DNA from 4 places in the Halopseudomonas oceani genome. Region 2 is predicted to be linked to each of the others. Evidence: predicted binding sites of a transcription regulator. Region 2 holds the regulator's gene; each other region holds the start of a gene.

Region 1 (4,188 bases), 1.1 Mb from region 2:
TGGATATGCAGGTGGGCTGGCAGGGCGAGTTTGTGCGTAAGAGTGATCGCCAGCCCTCGGATCGCTATGACGGCAGCGGTGAGCGCTACTGGGATAGCTACGCCAATGGCAGTTATGACGTGCATCGGGTGTTCGCCGACTGGTCGCCGCGCAGTGGTCAATTGGCCGACCTCAGCGTCAAGCTGACGGTCGATAACATCTTCAACCGCTTCTATCGTCCGGCGATGTCCGGTGACAATGCCTACTCGCAGGGGCGTAACGCCAAGTTCAGCGTCAGCTACGCGTTCTGATTTGACCGCTGCAGCAGCCGACATGACTGCTGCAGCGGCCCGCCCTCAAGAGGTAAGCCGGAAGCGGGTTACCAGTGAGTTCAGGTCGACTGCCAGGCGAGATAGCTCCTGACTGGCAGCGTTGGTCTGCTGGGCACCAGCTGCAGTCTGCATGGACAGGTCGCGGATGTTGACCAGGTTGCGGTCGACCTCGCGGGCGACCTGGGCCTGTTCCTCGGATGCGCTGGCAATCACCAGATTGCGTTCGTTGATCGAACCAATGGCGCGGGTAATATCCTCCAGTGCCTCGCCAGCCTGTTGTGCCATGCTCAGGGTCGAGGTCGCCAGCCCCATGCTGCTTTGCATCGCAGTAACGGCGCTGCTGGCCCCTTTCTGCACGGTGTCGATCATCCGCTCGATTTCTTCGGTTGACTGCTGAGTGCGGTGCGCCAAGGCGCGTACTTCGTCGGCCACAACGGCAAAGCCGCGGCCCTGTTCGCCGGCTCGCGCTGCTTCAATCGCGGCGTTCAGCGCCAGCAGGTTGGTCTGTTCGGCCACGCTGCGAATGACCTCGAGCACCTGGGCGATGTTGCGGACGTCCTGTGCCAGGTCTTCCACGCTGCTGGCGGTTTCAGTGATATTGCTGGTCAGTGAATTGATCGAGCTGACGGTTTGCTGAACCTGATGCTGACCGTTTTGTGCGCGCTCGTTGGTTTCTTTCGATGCCTCCGAGGTGCTGACAGCGTTGGTCGCAACTTCTTCAACGGCCGTGGTCATTTCGTTCACTGCCGTGGCGGCCTGCTCCATTTCCTGATTCTGTTGGCGGATGCCGCGATTGGCATCTTCGGTAACCGCATTCAGCTCTTCTGCGGCCGACGCCAGTTGGGTAGAGGAAGTGTTGATCCCGTGGATGGTCTCTGCAAGGTTCTGCTGCATGGTGTTCAGGGCCGCCAGCAGTTCCGCCGGTTCATCCTTGCCCTGATCCTGCATCTGTTGAGTGAGGTCGCCAGAGGCGATGACATTGGCCAGCCGCACCGCCTTACTAAGCGGTGTAACAATGCTGCGGGTCAGCAGGATCGCCATGATAATCGTAAGCACCAGACTGGCTGCGGCCATACATAGAACTACCGTAAGGCTTTCGCGGAAAACGCTCGAGCTGCTGGCGGTGGCTGCCGTTGCCCCCTTCTCGTTGATATCGGTAAGGGAGGTCAGCTTCTGGACCATATTATCGGCGTCGTCGTTCAGGTAGCGATTGACCAATTCGTCCGCTTGCACGTTTTTGCCCTGGCTGACCAGCTCTACGACCTGTCTCTGGTGAGTCAGGTAGGCGTCCAGTGCCGTGCTGAACGTCTCATAGGCGTCGCGCTCGCGCTCGGATGAGATCAGTGCCTCGTAACGCCGCTTGGCGGTAGCCATCGTCTCGACTGCGTCCTTGAGGCGTTCGCGTGTCTCCCTAATGTCGTTGGCATCAGTCTGCGTCAGCATGCGCAACGTCAAGGCCCGTATCTGCGAAATCGAGATCCCCATATCATTAACGGACACAATCGCGGGCAACCAGTTTTGGTCGATCTCGTCGGACAGATCATTCATGCGCTGCATTTGCAGGACCGTGATCACGCCAAGCGCAATGATCAGCACGGTCATGGCTGCAAAGCAGAGGCCGGCTCGAATACCTATTTTGAGGTTTCTAATGGACATTAAGGCTCCAGAAGCCGCAATTCTCATGCGGCGGACAAGAAATAGAGAGGTCTGGCTTCAGGTTTGCACCATTCAGGTGATGCGCTTGGCTGAGCCCACCGGATTATCGGCGACTACGCCTATCTCTTGATAGAAAAAATCAGAGATATGTTTGGGTTTCGTTGCAGATACATGTTGCGCCCGTTTCCGTGCCGGGCTTCGTCTCGGCAACAGCGGTTTTACCAAGGCTCATGTTGCTTGGACGCAGGTGTTGTCGATCCCACTGCGGCGAGCAGCAGATCCGCCTTACCTTATTCAGAGCCTAGCAAATATCCGGGAAAGCACAGCAAGGGTGGGGCGGGTAATCCTCGCGATTGCAGCGAGGTTTGCAGGCGTTCCCGGCTCGGCGTTCTAGCTGCCACGGCAGGCGGCGGGCAGAAACTCACGGGGCAGGTCGGTCTTGTTGATGCCGCGAGTTTCCATGCCGGTGACCGGTTCATCATAGCCGCATAGCCAGGCAATCGGGCTCTCCGGGCTGCCGGTTACCACGGCCGGACGAAAGCTCAGCGTCTTGCCTTGCAGCGGCTGCGATGCCTTGTTGCCAAGGGTCACATGGATAGCGCCTGACTCGACGACCACGCCGGTTATCCGGTTGCCGATCAACTGCTGAGGCGCGGGCATGCCGGCGGCAGCATTGTCGACAGGGAAGGCCAGCCGCTCTTCGTAGTAGTTGTTTACCCTGCTCTTCAGCGATCCGGCCATACTCAGCGCTTCGGTAATCTCACTGCGCTGGATGTAGGTCTGGTAGGACGGCAGGGCGATGGATGCCAGAATGCCGATGATTGCGCACACCACCATCAGCTCGATCAGGGTGAAACCGCGGTTGCTGTTCATATTGCTTCTCCCAGGCTGAAGATCGGTGAATAGGCACTGGACAGGAACATCATTACCGCGACGATGACGACCACGGCGATCAGTGTCGTGAGGCCCTTGAGCTGTTTTTCGCAGGCCTGCAAAAAAGCCTGCATCTGTACTTCTGCGAGCGTTTGAATCTCGATAGCCAGGTCCATGCTGCTGTCTTCAACCTGCCGCAGATGTTGCTGTATCAAGCTCGCTTGTTCGCCCGGTTGTGCTGGCTCGTCGAGGGTTGGATATTGCAGGGCTTCAACGGTGCGAGCATAGGCGCGCCGGCAAGCGGGTATTACCAGCAGGCGGCAGAGCAGCCGGTTCTGGGCATTCACCTCGAACTGAAAGAGCCGGCGCATTTGCAATGCGCTCAGCAGCGCCAGCAGGATCAGCACCGAGATGGCGAGCACGAATACGCCCCAATAGGCTTGGTACAACGCGAGATAGGTGGGTGGTGTTACCCCGAGGTTGTCGAAGACACTGCTGAAGGCGGGAGTGACCTTCAACTGATAAATGGCGGTGACCGCGTAGAACACCAGAGTGACGTAGCTCAGGTACGCCAGTGCGCGCTTGAATTTGATAGGGGTGTCCAGCGGCCTGCCCAGATTGAGTCGCTGGTAGATAGCGAGGGCACGCTCTGCGCGTTCAGGATCGCGCATGTTGGCTAGCTGGGTCAGCAACTGAGCGGGCCAGGTGTTTGCCACCAGTCTGTGGCCGTAGAGCGAGCAGGCGTCTTCGTCGCAGATCTTGCCTAGCCGCGCTGCCACGGTGTCAGCGCCCGTACTCTCGCTACTTGCCTTGCGGCAAATGTAGCCAAATCTATCCCACGTCATGCTCTGCGTACGCTCCCTGTTGACGCTGTTCGGCCCGTTTGCTGACAGGCCTCGGGCGCCACAATCGCACACTCCTGAAAGCGGCTCAAGCAGCGCAACCGCGACGTGTTTCAGAAGGGGAAGCGGGTCACCAGAGTTCATCGCTGCGCAGTGTGCTCTGACCGCATCGTACTGGCTTGCTGGTTGGCTTGGGGCAGCGGTTGAGAGCCGCCGGCACTGGGCGCTGGGTCCCCGCGCCGATGTTTTGGGCTGATAAGCAGCAACTTCAGACATTTGACTGGGAGGCGCAGTCTACGTAAACAACAGTTTGTGTTTCCGTTGAAGACAAGGAACGTTCATGGACCCAAACGCATTTTTCTGGCAGATACAGGAAGGCAATCTGCCGCAACCAGCCGCCGCCCAGACTCTCGGCATGACAATCTTGCATGTTGATTCTGAGCGAGGTGTTCTCGAGGCCGAGTTTGATGGGAAGCCGGAATTCACCAATCCTGCGGGCAATATCC
Region 2 (4,188 bases):
TGGCCAAGTTTGTCCGCTACGCAGCCCCGGGCGCCCATGTACTGTCCTACCAGGAAATTCCGGACAGCAAGCAGGTCACCATCATTGCGACGGTTGGCCAGAACTGAACTGCAGCACTCTGAATGAATGACAGCAGCCGCCAGCGGGCGGTGCCAGAAAAGCGACGAGGTCAGCCATGAAAGTCAAACGTTTCTTTGCCGCAGACATGCGCCAGGCGATGAAGCTGGTTCGCGATGAGCTGGGCGCTGATGCGTCGATCATCGCCAATCGCCGGGTTGCCGGTGGCGTCGAGCTGACCGCTGCGCTGGACTACGAGGCGCCCCGTCTGACCACGCCGACACCGGGTCTGGATACCGAATTGAAGAAGACCCAGGAGCGCATTGTTGCCGCCCGCGCCGAGCTGGAGGTGGGCGAGATGGCTTCCCACGACCAGCCGTTGGTCAATCGCCAGCTGTTTGGTGACAGCATGCGCCACGCGGCGCGTCAGGGGTCGGTAGAAGCCCGCGACCTGCTGGATCGTCTGATTCAGGAACCGGTTGAGCCGGCTGCAACCAGCGCGCGGCCTGCAGCGGCTGAAGCGGCGCCGGCTCAGTCTGGCGATGACGCTGGCCTGAGTGCGATGCGCGCCGAGCTTGCGGGTCTGCGAGAGATGCTTGAGTCGCAGCTGGGGGGGATGGCCTGGGGACAGCTCAATCAGCATAAGCCGAAGCAGGCTGGCCTGTGGCGACGGCTGACCCAGATGGGGTTGCCAGCTGAGGTCAGTCAGGATTTGCTGCGTCAGGTTTCTGACGTGACCGAGCCGCGTCAGGCCTGGCGTATGCTGCTGGCCTATCTGGCCCACCGCGTACCGGTGCTGCGCGAAGAGCCGCTCGATGCCGGCGGCGTGATCGCGCTGGTCGGCCCTACCGGGGCTGGCAAGACCACGACCCTCGGCAAGCTGGCTGCCCGCTACGTGCTTAAGCACGGCAGCCAGCACGTTGCTCTGGTGACCATGGACACCTACCGTATCGGTGCCCATGAGCAGCTCCGCACCCTGGGGCGAATTCTCAACGTGCCGGTCAAGGTAGTTGACGAAAAGCAGGATCTCAACGATGTGCTGGCCGATTTTGCCGGCAAGCGACTGGTGCTGATCGACACCGCTGGCCTGCAGGCCAATGATCCCTATCTGCGCGGGCAGCTTGATACGCTGGCTCGTCAAGGCCACCGTGTACGCAACCTGCTGGTGTTGGCCGCAACCAGTCAGCATCGGGTAATGAAGGCTGCCTATCACACCTACAAGGCTTGCGGGCTGTCCGGCTGCATTCTCACCAAAATTGATGAAGCAGCTACGCTTGGTGAGTCGCTGGGGCTGGCGATGGAGCAGGGTTTGCCGGTAGCCTATCTGGCAGATGGCCAGCGCATACCGGACGATATCAGCCGTGCTGTTGGGCACCAACTGGTCAGTCGTGCCGTCAGCATGGCTGGCAACGATGCTCCGGCAGATCAGACCATGGCCGACGTTTTTGCCGGTATGATGCATACCCAGCGGGCAAGTTAAGCAATTTCACAGAATTAAGGTAATCAGCGCAGATGGGCAGCAAACATCCGGTTCAGGTAATCGCAGTCACCGGTGGTAAGGGTGGCATCGGCAAGACCAACGTGTCGGTGAACCTCAGCCTTGCTCTGGCGGAAATGGGGCGACGCGTCGTTCTGCTTGACGCTGACCTTGGTTTGGCGAATGTCGATGTGCTGCTTGGTCTCAAGCCCAAGGCCACGCTGGCTGATGTGCTGGAAGGCAAGTGCGACCTGCGCGACGTTCTGGTCACCGGCCCTGGCGGCATCCGTATTGTGCCTGCCGCTTCAGGTGCGGCCAACATGGTCAGCCTCAGTCACCAGCAGCATGCCGGTTTAATTCAGGCGTTCAGCGAGATCGGTGACAATATCGATGTACTGATCGTCGATACCGCAGCAGGTATCGGTGATTCAGTTGTCAGCTTTGTGCGCGCCGCCCAGGAAGCGCTGGTGGTCGTCTGTGACGAGCCGACCTCGATCACCGACGCCTATGCATTGATCAAGCTGCTCAACCGTGATTACGGCATGACTCGTTTCCGCGTATTGGCCAATATGGTCGGCACGCCGCAGGAAGGTCGCATGGTCTTTGCTAAGCTCACCAAAGTGACAGACCGTTTTCTCGACGTCGCGCTGCAGTATGTCGGTGCGGTTCCCTATGACGAAGCAGTGCGCAAATCGGTTCAGAAGCAGCGCGCGGTATTCGAAGCGTTCCCGCGCAGCAAAGCCTCACTGGCGATTCGCGCGATTGCCCAGAAAGTGGATGCCTGGCCTTTGCCGGCTAACCCGCGCGGACACCTTGAGTTTTTTGTCGAGCGTCTGGTGCAGCCCACAGGGTCTGGTCTATGACAGCACAGGCTGGCGGATTGAGCATGTATACACGAGCACAGAGTTCAGCAGGAGAACAGGATCGTCTCGTCGAGCAATATGCTCCTTTGGTCAAGCGGATTGCCTATCACTTGCTGGGGCGCTTGCCATCCAGCGTTCAGGTTGAAGATCTTATGCAGGCGGGCATGATCGGCCTGCTCGAAGCCTCCCGCAAATTTGATTTCGGCAAGGGTGCCAGCTTTGAAACCTACGCCGGTATTCGCATTCGCGGTGCGATGCTTGATGAAGTGCGCAAGGGGGACTGGGCGCCGCGCTCGGTTCACCGCAATACCCGTATGGTCAGTGATGCGATGCGTGCTGTGGAGGCGCGACTTGGGCGTGACGCTAAAGATCACGAGATTGCTGCCGAGTTGGAAATGAGTCTCGAGGAGTACTATACGATTCTCAGCGACACCGCCGGCAGCAAGTTGTTCAGCTTTGATGACCTGCTGGAGTCGGGTGCGCCGGCCGATGTGCAGGGCGGGGAAGAGCCTTTTTCGGGGCTGCAGGATGAGCGCTTCAGGGCGGCTTTGATTGAGGCTATCGACAGTTTGCCGGAGCGTGAGCGGCTGTTGCTGTCGCTTTATTACGACGAGGAGCTTAACCTCAAGGAAATTGGCGCCGTACTGGGCGTCAGTGAATCGCGGGTCAGTCAATTGCACAGTCAGTGTGCTGCCCGACTGCGTTCGAAGCTGGTCAGTTGGCGAAATGATTGATTTTGTCGTCAACATCCGGACAATGCTCGGATTGCTCGACAGGTACTAGCAGTGTTGTGTCGGTCGCCAGGATGGTGACACGAAGGGCGCGTCCGATCAGTCTGCTGATGGCAGTCGATTGATCAGAGCTTCTTTTACGGCTTGTTTGGTTATTTGCGATGGGTTTCTGGGGTGCAGGCCTGCACATTCCCTGGTTTGTACGGAGGTCGACTTGGACAAGAACATGAAAATTCTCATCGTTGATGATTTTTCGACGATGAGGCGCATCATCAAGAACCTGTTGCGCGACCTTGGGTTTACCAACACAGCCGAAGCCGACGACGGCAATACTGCGCTGCCGATGTTGCAGAGTGGCAGTTTCGATTTCCTGGTGACGGACTGGAATATGCCCGGCATGAGCGGCATCGACCTGTTGCGTGCGGTGCGTGCCGATGAACGGCTCAAGCACCTTCCGGTGCTGATGGTAACGGCCGAGGCAAAGCGCGACCAGATCATTGAAGCCGCGCAGGCAGGCGTTAATGGTTATGTGGTTAAGCCTTTCACTGCGCAGGCATTGAAAGAAAAGATCGAAAAGATCTTTGAGCGAGTTCAGGCTAAATAATAATCAACCGGGGTACAGGTTATGGCTTTGAGTAAGGATCCCGGCCAGGCGACTGCTCAGGAATTTGAACATTCGCTGAAGGACAATGCGCACCAGCTGGTTGGTCACCTCGAAAGCGGCAACTTCGGTGAAGCGTTGCTGGTCATTCATGCGATCAACCAGGCGCGTGACCGCGGCCTCTACCACGAAGTGGGACAGCTGACCCGGGCGCTGCACAACGCGATCGTCAATTTTCAGATCGATACCACCCATGCGCTGGGGGCTGATACCGACTCGTCCAAAATTTCCGATGCGTCCGACCGGCTCGACTATGTGGTTCAGCTGACCGACAAGGCAGCCAACCGCACGATGGATCTGGTTGAGGTCAGTGCGCCCAAGGTCGGTGATCTGGGGCAGCAGGCTAGTGCCTTGAAGGCAGATTGGCAGCGGCTACAGCGCCGCGAGATGGCGGCCGAT
Region 3 (4,188 bases), 1.8 Mb from region 2:
GACTTCGGCCTGCTCCAGCATCTGCAATACCTGCTCCTGCGGCAGGCTGGCGGCCCAGCGGTCAATCAGCGCGTACAGCTCGTCGCGTCTGGCGTCACGGCCGGCATTGTCGGCCAGGGTCGGGTCGTCGGCCAGGTCGTCACGGCCAATGGCGCGCATGAAACGCTGGAAGATGGCATCGCCGTTGGCGCCGATCTGCACTGCCTTGCCGTCGCTGCAGGTGTGGATGGAGGAGGGGGTGATACCGGGCATGATGTTGCCGGTGCGCTCGCGCACAAAGCCCATCACGTCGAACTCGGGCACCATGCTTTCCATCATCGCGAAGACGGCTTCGTACAGCGCGACGTCGACGATCTGACCCTTGCCCTGATTGACCTCCCGGTGCCGCAGCGCCATCAGTGCGCCAATCACGCCCCAGAGCGCGGCGATGGAATCGCCGATGGAAATGCCGGTACGTACCGGCGGGCGGTCCTCGAAACCGGTGATGTAGCGCAGCCCGCCCATGGACTCGCCCACCGCTCCGAAGCCCGGTTGGTCTTTCTGAGGGCCGGTCTGACCAAAACCGGATAGCCGCACCATGACCAGCCCCGGATTGAGTGCGTGCAAGGTATCCCAGTCCAGCCCGAGCTTTTCCAGTGTGCCGGGCCGAAAGTTCTCGATCAGGATGTCGGCATCGCCGAGCAGTTGCTTGAGTACATCGAGGGCCTCGGGATCTTTCAGGTTGAGGGTCAGCGACTGCTTGTTGCGGGCCTGCACAAACCACCACAGCGAGGTGCCCTCGTAGAGCTTGCGCCACTTGCGCAGCGGATCACCGCCGTTGGGCGACTCGACCTTGATGACCTCGGCGCCGAACTCGGCACAGATGCGCGCGGCAAAGGGGCCGGCGATCAGTGTACCGAGTTCGATGACCTTGAGGCCGGCGAGGGGTTTGGCAGCATTCATGCGGGCTCCGGGTGCGGTGGTTGGGCCGCCAGTGTAGGACAAAGGCGGCGGCCGCGGAACGCTGCTCAGTCCTTGATGGCTTCGGCGAATTGGCCGATGGCATCGACCACCCGCTGCGCCTCGTCGCGGATCTCCAGCATCACCTCACCGGCTCGGTTGGCCAGCACCACGCCCTGTTCCGATTTGCTGCGGCTGCCGGCCATGCCATCGACCGCGCTGTGTGCCAGTTCCATATTCTGTTGCACCACCTCGTTGATCTCCAGTGTCGCCTGAGCCGTGCGGGCAGCCAGGTTGCGCACTTCGTCGGCGACCACGGCGAAGCCGCGACCCTGCTCGCCGGCGCGGGCCGCTTCGATGGCAGCGTTTAGGGCCAGCAGGTTGGTCTGATCAGCGATGCCGCGGATCACCTGCACGATGCTGTTGATCTGCTCTGACTGGCTGTTCAGTGCGTTGATGTGCCCGGAGACACTGTCCAGTTCGTCGGCAATGGAGCGGACTACGTCAACCGCTTCCTCTACTGTCGCGGCGCCGGTGCGGGCGCTTTCATCTGTTTCTGCGGCGATCTCGAAGGCGAGCTGGGCTGCGGCAGATTCGGCGTTGCGCCGCTCGACTTGGGCGGTGATGTCACTGGCAAACTTGACGAAGCCATACAGCTTGCCGTTGGCGTCGTAGAGCGGATTGTAGGTTGCACGCAGCCAGATGGTGTGGCCGCTGCGGGTGACGCGCTGGAAAATGTCCGAGAGAAACTCGCCTCGATTCAGTCGTTGCCAGGCCTGCTCGTACTGTTGGCTGCTGGCGACTTCCGGGCTGCAGAACATCCGGTGGTGCTTGCCTTTGATTTCATCCAGGCGGTACCCCATGGCCTGCAGGAAGTTATCGTTGGCGGTGACGATTTCGCCGTCCTGGGTGAATTCGATCACCGCCATTGACCGGTTGATGGCATTCAACAGACTTTGATGTTGCTGTTCGGCTTGTACTTCCCGGGTAATGTCGAACGCCAGTTTCACGACTTTTGATACCTGGCCTGCGGCGTCGATGACGGGGATATAGCTCGCCTCCAGCCAAACCGTATCGCCGCCCTTGGCGATACGGCTGAAGCGGTCACTGAAGCTCTCGCCGCTGGCCAGACGCTGCCAGAAGCGGCGATATTCGTTACTGTTGACCAGTTCCGGTGCGCAGAACAGGCTGTGCCTGCGGCCACGAACGTCCTCAAGCTGATAGCCGACAACGTTCAGGAACGCGGTGTTGGCATCGAGAATCTCGCCCTCTGGGGTGAATTCGATCCAGGCGATGTTCTTGCGGATTGCATTGAGGATGTGCGATTGGGTTGCGAGCAGTTGCTGACTGTGCTGAAGCTCTGCTTTAAGGCGTGCTCCGAACATGACAACCTCTTGGTAGCGCGGATAGGGGCAGATGAATGCAGGATATAGCTGCATCGGCCTACGGGCTCTGGACTTGAGTCGGCAGGGCCGCATTGGGTCAGATTTTTTTTCGCCGACAGGGTCTATGATCGGCGTACGATACGGGATTGATCAGGAGGATGACTTGGCTACCAGTTTGCTTGTATTGCTCGACGATATTGCGTCGGTGCTGGATGATGTTTCGGTTATGGGCAAGGTTGCGGCCAAGAAGACGGCCGGTGTTTTGGGTGATGATCTGGCGCTTAACGCCCAACAGGTTACCGGTGTTCGGGCTGAGCGGGAGCTGCCGGTGGTGTGGGCGGTGGCCAAGGGATCGTTTCGCAACAAACTCATTTTGGTCCCGGCTGCGCTGCTGATCAGCGCGGTCGCACCCTGGGCTATTACGCCGTTGCTGATGCTGGGCGGTGCCTTCCTCTGTTATGAGGGCGCAGAAAAGCTGGCGCATCGTTTTCTTCACGACACAGCGGCAGAGCACAAGCAATCGCTTGAAGTCCTGCAGGATGAGAGCGTGGATGTGGTTGCGTTTGAGAAGGCCAAAATTGCGGGGGCAATCAGAACGGATTTTGTCCTGTCGGCCGAGATTATTGCGATTACTCTGGGTACGGTGGCGGAAGCCGATCTGATCCGTCAGTTGGTGGTGCTGTCGGGGATTGCGATTGTCATAACCATCGGTGTTTATGGTCTGGTTGCCGGCATCGTCAAACTGGATGACGGTGGCCTTGCTCTGACGCGCAAGGATAGCCCACTGCTGCAACGGCTGGGGCAGGGCATCCTCAGGGCTGCACCTTGGCTGATGAAGACGCTGTCTGTGGTTGGAACGGCAGCGATGTTCATGGTTGGCGGCGGCATCCTGGCGCACGGCTTATCGGTGGTCCATCACTGGATCGAGAGCAGCGCGGAACGGTTGGGTGAACTGCCGTATCTGGGAATGCTGCTGGACGGGATAATGCCGACGCTGCTCAACGCCGGGTTTGGGATCGTTGTTGGCGCAGTGCTGGTGGGTGCGTTCACCCTGATTGGACGGTTGCGCGGCTGAGATCAGCTTTGCAGCAGGTGGGCGTGGGTAGTCAGGTCTTCACCCAGTCGATATTGGTTGTTGCCGCTGCGTTTTGCCGCATACATGGCCAGGTCGGCCGCATGGATCAGCTTGTCCATGGTGGCGGCGTGGTCTGGGAACATGGCGATACCGAGGCTGCTGCCGACCCGGTAGTCGCGCCCCTGCAGTGTCATGGCTGGCGTGAGGCTGGCAAACAGCTTTTCGCAGATCTGATGCGCTTCGTCGCTGACCTTGGTGTGGCGCGATAGTCCCTCCAGCAGTACCACGAATTCATCGCCTCCCAGCCTGGCAACCATGTCCGAGCTGCGAACGGCGCTGCGCAGACGTTTGGCAACCTCCAGCAGTACTTCGTCACCCGTTGCATGACCGTGTTGGTCGTTAATCGCCTTGAAGTTATTAAGGTCGATAAATACCAGTGCCAGCCGCGTTTGCTGCGTTCTGGCCAGTCCCAGAGAGGCCTCCAGCCGCTGCTCAAGCATCAGGCGGTTGGGTAGGCCGGTCAGCGGGTCTTGGTGAGCGCGTTGCTCCAGCTCCCGAGTCGAATGTTTTTCTTCGGTGATATCCCGAACGACGCCCATCATCTTGACCGGCTGACCCTGTTCGTTTTTCACCACGTTACCGGTCTCCCGCACCCAGTGCACGCTGCCGTCGGGCCAGATGACGCGGTATTCCTCGTCGTGATTCTCGCCGGTTTCGATGCAATGCAGTTCGCCTGCCCTGACTCGCTCCCGGTCGTCCGGGTGCACGCTGTTACAGAACAGGCTGTAG
Region 4 (4,188 bases), 1.5 Mb from region 2:
CGGTTCCTGACCTGATGAACAGGCAGCCGACCAGATTCGCAGACGCTGTCCTGGCGCGCTCTTGATGAACTCCGGGATCAACCGCGTTTTCAGCACCTCGAACGGGTAGACATCCCGAAACCAGAGCGTTTCGTTGGTCGTCATCGCGTCAATCACAGACTCACGCAGACCACCACGGGGCTGCGCCTGAATCCGCTTAACCAGCTCGCCGAGACTGGCAATACCCTCCTGCTCAAGCAGGCGGTTGAGTCGGCTGGACACCAGATACTGCTTGTTGTCCCCCAACACAATGCCGCAGGCCTTTTCCAGAAAGTCTCTGAACAGCTGAAAATCCTGATTCGCCAAAGTCACGAAGCCTGCCTTGTATCAATTAAACCCATAGTGCTAGGCCTGGTCATCTACGTCGCCGCGCAAAGAACGCAATCGCTCTATTACCCGTTGAGCCAGATCATCCGGCTTGAACTTGGCCAGAAAATCATCCGCGCCGACCTTCTTGACCATCGCTTGGTTAAACACCCCGGAGAGCGAGGTATGCAACATGATGTGCAGTTTATTCATGCGCGAATCGTTGCGCACTTCGGCGGTCAGAGTGTACCCATCCATTTCCGGCATCTCGATATCCGAGATCATCATCAGCAGCGACTTACTGACATCTTCACCTTGATCGGCCCGAGCCCTCAGCCAGTCCAGTGCCTGACGCCCGTCGTTCAGTGCCACGATCTCGACACCGATTTCCTGCAGGCAACGCGCCACCTGCTTGCGGGCAATCGATGAGTCGTCAACGATCAGAACCGTCCGGGCTACTGCATCCGCCTGGGATTCTGCATCAATAACGCCATCGGAAATCTTCTCGTTGGTCGGAACGACCTCTGCCAGCACCTTTTCCACGTCAATAATTTCGACCATCTGATTATCGACGCGAGTGACCGCTGTCAGATAATGCTCACGCCCCGTGCCCTTTGGCGGCGGGTGGATCTCGGACCAGTTCATGTTGACGATGCGCTCGACCGACCGCACCAGAAAACCCTGAACCTTATAGTTGTATTCGGTGATGATCACGAAAGCCGTTTCCAGATCATCCAGACCAGGCCCGCCGGTTGCACGATTCAAATCCAGAATCGGCAGGGTGCCGCCGCGAATGTGCGCTACACCTCTGACCACCGGATGCAGCTTCGGCATCGCAGTCAGGCGCGGGCATTGCAGCACTTCCTTCACCTTGAATACGTTGATGCCGTACAACTGATTACCGGCCAGCCTGAACAGCAGCAGTTCGAGTCGGTTCTGGCCTACCAACTGGGTTCGTTGGTTGACTGAATCCATCACACCAGCCATGGACTGCTCCTCTTGTTTGAATCGGGTGAAACGGCATGTTTCGTGCTAGTCCATCATCAGACGGCAGTAAACTGACGGACATCACCCAACTGTTTGTAGGTAATTGTATGCGTTTTATCACCGGGTGCGCGGTATTGGCGATATTTTTTTCCGCCAGCACACACGCCAACCCGCTCATTGATCAGCTTATCGGCGTCACCAACCAATATCTTGAGCGGGAAGTAAGCGAATATGCACGCTCGCTGGGCGGCGAACCTCGCCACGAAATTCGGCTCAGCCGGCTTGATGCACGCCTGCGCCTGCCGCTCTGTGCCGAGGACGCCCTCTCCGCCCAGCTCGAGAGCCCCGACGTCCCCATCGGCCGGGTAACCGTGCGCGTCACCTGCAACGGCCCGTCCCCTTGGAGACTCTTTGTGCCGGCACAGGTCAGCCTCTATCAGCACGTGGTGGTGAGTTCCCGGCCGCTGCAACGACGCGACGTAGTCAGCGCCCAGGACGTCCGCCTGGCTGAACGTGACACTGGCCTGCTGGGCAACAACTACCTGCTGGACCCGGCCCAGGCCATCGGCATGCAGCTGAAGCGAAACGTCAACGCAGACACCGTGCTGGGGCATACACAGCTGGAACGGAACCGGTTGGTCCAGCGCGGCGACAAGGTTGTGATCAGCGCCGGCAACGCCAGCGTCGACGTCCGCATGCCGGGCGAAGCCCTGGAAGATGGTACACTTGGCGCGCAAATCCGGGTCCGCAATACCCGCTCCAACAGGGTAGTCCGGGCCAGAGTCACCGGCCCTGGACAGGTCGAAGTTGGAATGTGATGATGCACTCAGGAGTGCTTTACCCGTTGCTAAACGCAGCCATTCACCCCGTGACGATCTTCACACTATTTTTTCCTAAAGTTTTCCTTCCAGCTGCCGTTAAAGCAGCTAGAGAAGATTTTACAGTTTGAGGAATTCATCATGGTCATCGACTTCAACTCGCCCAACGGCCCGAACGGTGCCGGTCGCAGCAGCCAGACTACTGGCACCGCTGGCAAGCGCGAAGCCGGCTCGGTTGGCACTTCAGCCCCGCAGGCTGACGCAGCACAGACCAAACAGACCGAAAGCACTTCATCGGTAAACCTCAGCGCACAAGCTCAGCAACTGCAAGCAATCGAAGAAAAGCTGCGCGATCTGCCCGAGGTAGACAGCGAACGCGTCAACCAGATCAAGCAGTCTATCGCCGATGGCAGCTACAAGTCAGACAGCAGCCGCATTGCCGATAAGCTTCTGAGCTTCGAAAGCTGACAGCCAGTAGTCAGAAATGATCGCTGGCTGTACTCTTTGACTACTCCCCGCCCGGGACAGCTACAGTCAGGAGACACGCCATGCACGCTTTGCAAGAACGCTTCCAATCGGCTGAACACGACTGCCGGCAGTATCTGAACCTGCTGGATCAGGAACGCGACGCACTGGCAAAACAGGACGTGGAAGCACTGGAGCAGCTTTTGGAACAAAAGCGCCCCCTTACCGATGCTCTGATAACTCACGACCAGCAAATCCAGCGCTACTGCCAAGCCAACCAGATCTCCCCAGAGGGGTTGGGCGAGCATATCGCCCAGAGTGGCGACGCCACCCTAGAGCACCAGTATCAGCAATTTCTTGCCGCCCTGGCAGAATGCAAACAAGCCAACGAGCACAACGCCCGCCTGGTCCACCACAGCCAGCACAGCACCCGCACGATACTCGACCTGCTGCGCAATCAGGGCGAACCCAGCAGCGGCATCTACGACCAGCTTGGCAATCGAAGCCGATCCGGCATCACTCGCGACCTCAGCAAAGCCTGATCACAAATATCATTGCGACCAACGTCGCGGTATAGTTACGCCTGCTATTACGAACTATAACGAGAAGCTGACGTGTCCAACCTATTCTCACAAGAAACTGGTCCCCAGCCACCCAGAGAAGTACGCGCCCCGGTCGAAATCCTGTCCCTGTTACGGACTCTGATGCAGGCACGTGACACTCTGACTGTTACGTTTACCGACCGCTCACAGAAATTTCAAAGTTTCATTGTCAATCTGGATTCCGACAAGGGCGCTATCTGGATTGACGAACTGATACCCCGCGAAGGCGACCGCTACGCCAATCAGGGCGAGTCGTTCCGAATAGACGCCTGGCATGAAGGCATTCACATGCGCTGGAACTGTCCCGGGGCGAGCCAGGTCATGCTGGATGACGCTCCTGCATACGCCATCCCACTGCCAGCAGAGTTGATTTATCATCAGAAACGCGGCGCCTTTCGAGCCAGCGTGCGCCGCACCGCTGACATTGCAGTGGAAATGGTCCACCCAGAACGGGACCGGCGCTTTACCTGCTACCTGATGGATCTGTCCGCAACCGGCTGCAAGGTGCGCCTGGAGGGCGACCAGAGCAAGTCGCTGAAGCCAGGAGAAGAGTACCCAAACAGCGTGCTGCACCTACCCGATATGGGACGTGTCGAGGTCAACGTAGAGGTGCGCCACGTGGTCTTTCGTGAGGACGCCAACGAAACCCACCTTGGCCTGATGTTCAAGCTTCAATCAGCACAAGCGCAGCGGAGCATCGACCGTTTCGTCAACCAGCTGCAGCGCGAAGCACGCCGACTCGAGAAGGAAGACCTGTTCTAACCCGGTCTATGCTCTTCCTGATCCGCATCCGCATATCCATCCTCAGCAGGCTGCTCTTCCGGCGGTAGCTCATCCTGCATCTGCTCAATCACGGCGCTCTCCTCTACCCGCGGGTCAATCGCCGCGGCAAGCGGCGAGCTGGCGAGGTTACCGGCCGCAGGCATGAACTGCAGAGGCGCCTCCTCGACGAGATTATCCCCTGTGACCAT

What was found. The regulator FliA, encoded in region 2, starts transcription of late flagellar genes. The targets are predictions, from matches to a motif close to CTAAAGTTTNNNNNNNNNNNGCCGNTAA.
Region 1: the regulator FliA is predicted to act here: its motif matches at 2,071-2,098, upstream of ACKPCU_RS01270 (methyl-accepting chemotaxis protein).
Region 3: the regulator FliA is predicted to act here: its motif matches at 2,375-2,402, upstream of ACKPCU_RS06835 (methyl-accepting chemotaxis protein).
Region 4: the regulator FliA is predicted to act here: its motif matches at 2,226-2,253, upstream of flgM (flagellar biosynthesis anti-sigma factor FlgM).

Annotation. Positions count from the first base shown of each region.
Region 1 covers NZ_OY781932.1:280,183-284,370, reverse strand. The annotation lists gene ACKPCU_RS01275 (TonB-dependent receptor) at 1-290, shown strand, start outside; gene ACKPCU_RS01270 (methyl-accepting chemotaxis protein) at 336-1,967, opposite strand; gene ACKPCU_RS01265 (pilin) at 2,358-2,840, opposite strand; gene ACKPCU_RS01260 (hypothetical protein) at 2,837-3,685, opposite strand; gene ACKPCU_RS01255 (PaaI family thioesterase) at 4,023-4,188, shown strand, end outside.
Region 2 covers NZ_OY781932.1:3,276,206-3,280,393, reverse strand. The annotation lists gene flhA (flagellar biosynthesis protein FlhA) at 1-107, shown strand, start outside; gene flhF (flagellar biosynthesis protein FlhF) at 176-1,537, shown strand; gene fleN (flagellar synthesis regulator FleN) at 1,570-2,397, shown strand; gene ACKPCU_RS15285 (RNA polymerase sigma factor FliA) at 2,394-3,131, shown strand; gene ACKPCU_RS15280 (chemotaxis response regulator CheY) at 3,355-3,732, shown strand; gene ACKPCU_RS15275 (protein phosphatase CheZ) at 3,754-4,188, shown strand, end outside.
Region 3 covers NZ_OY781932.1:1,438,235-1,442,422, forward strand. The annotation lists gene ACKPCU_RS06830 (CaiB/BaiF CoA transferase family protein) at 1-942, opposite strand, end outside; gene ACKPCU_RS06835 (methyl-accepting chemotaxis protein) at 1,008-2,324, opposite strand; gene ACKPCU_RS06840 (DUF808 domain-containing protein) at 2,488-3,399, shown strand; gene ACKPCU_RS06845 (sensor domain-containing diguanylate cyclase) at 3,402-4,188, opposite strand, start outside.
Region 4 covers NZ_OY781932.1:1,822,681-1,826,868, reverse strand. The annotation lists gene cheR (protein-glutamate O-methyltransferase CheR) at 1-351, opposite strand, end outside; gene ACKPCU_RS08645 (chemotaxis protein CheV) at 385-1,332, opposite strand; gene flgA (flagellar basal body P-ring formation chaperone FlgA) at 1,440-2,150, shown strand; gene flgM (flagellar biosynthesis anti-sigma factor FlgM) at 2,292-2,618, shown strand; gene ACKPCU_RS08630 (flagella synthesis protein FlgN) at 2,699-3,157, shown strand; gene ACKPCU_RS08625 (flagellar brake protein) at 3,320-3,979, shown strand; gene ACKPCU_RS08620 (MFS transporter) at 3,976-4,188, opposite strand, start outside.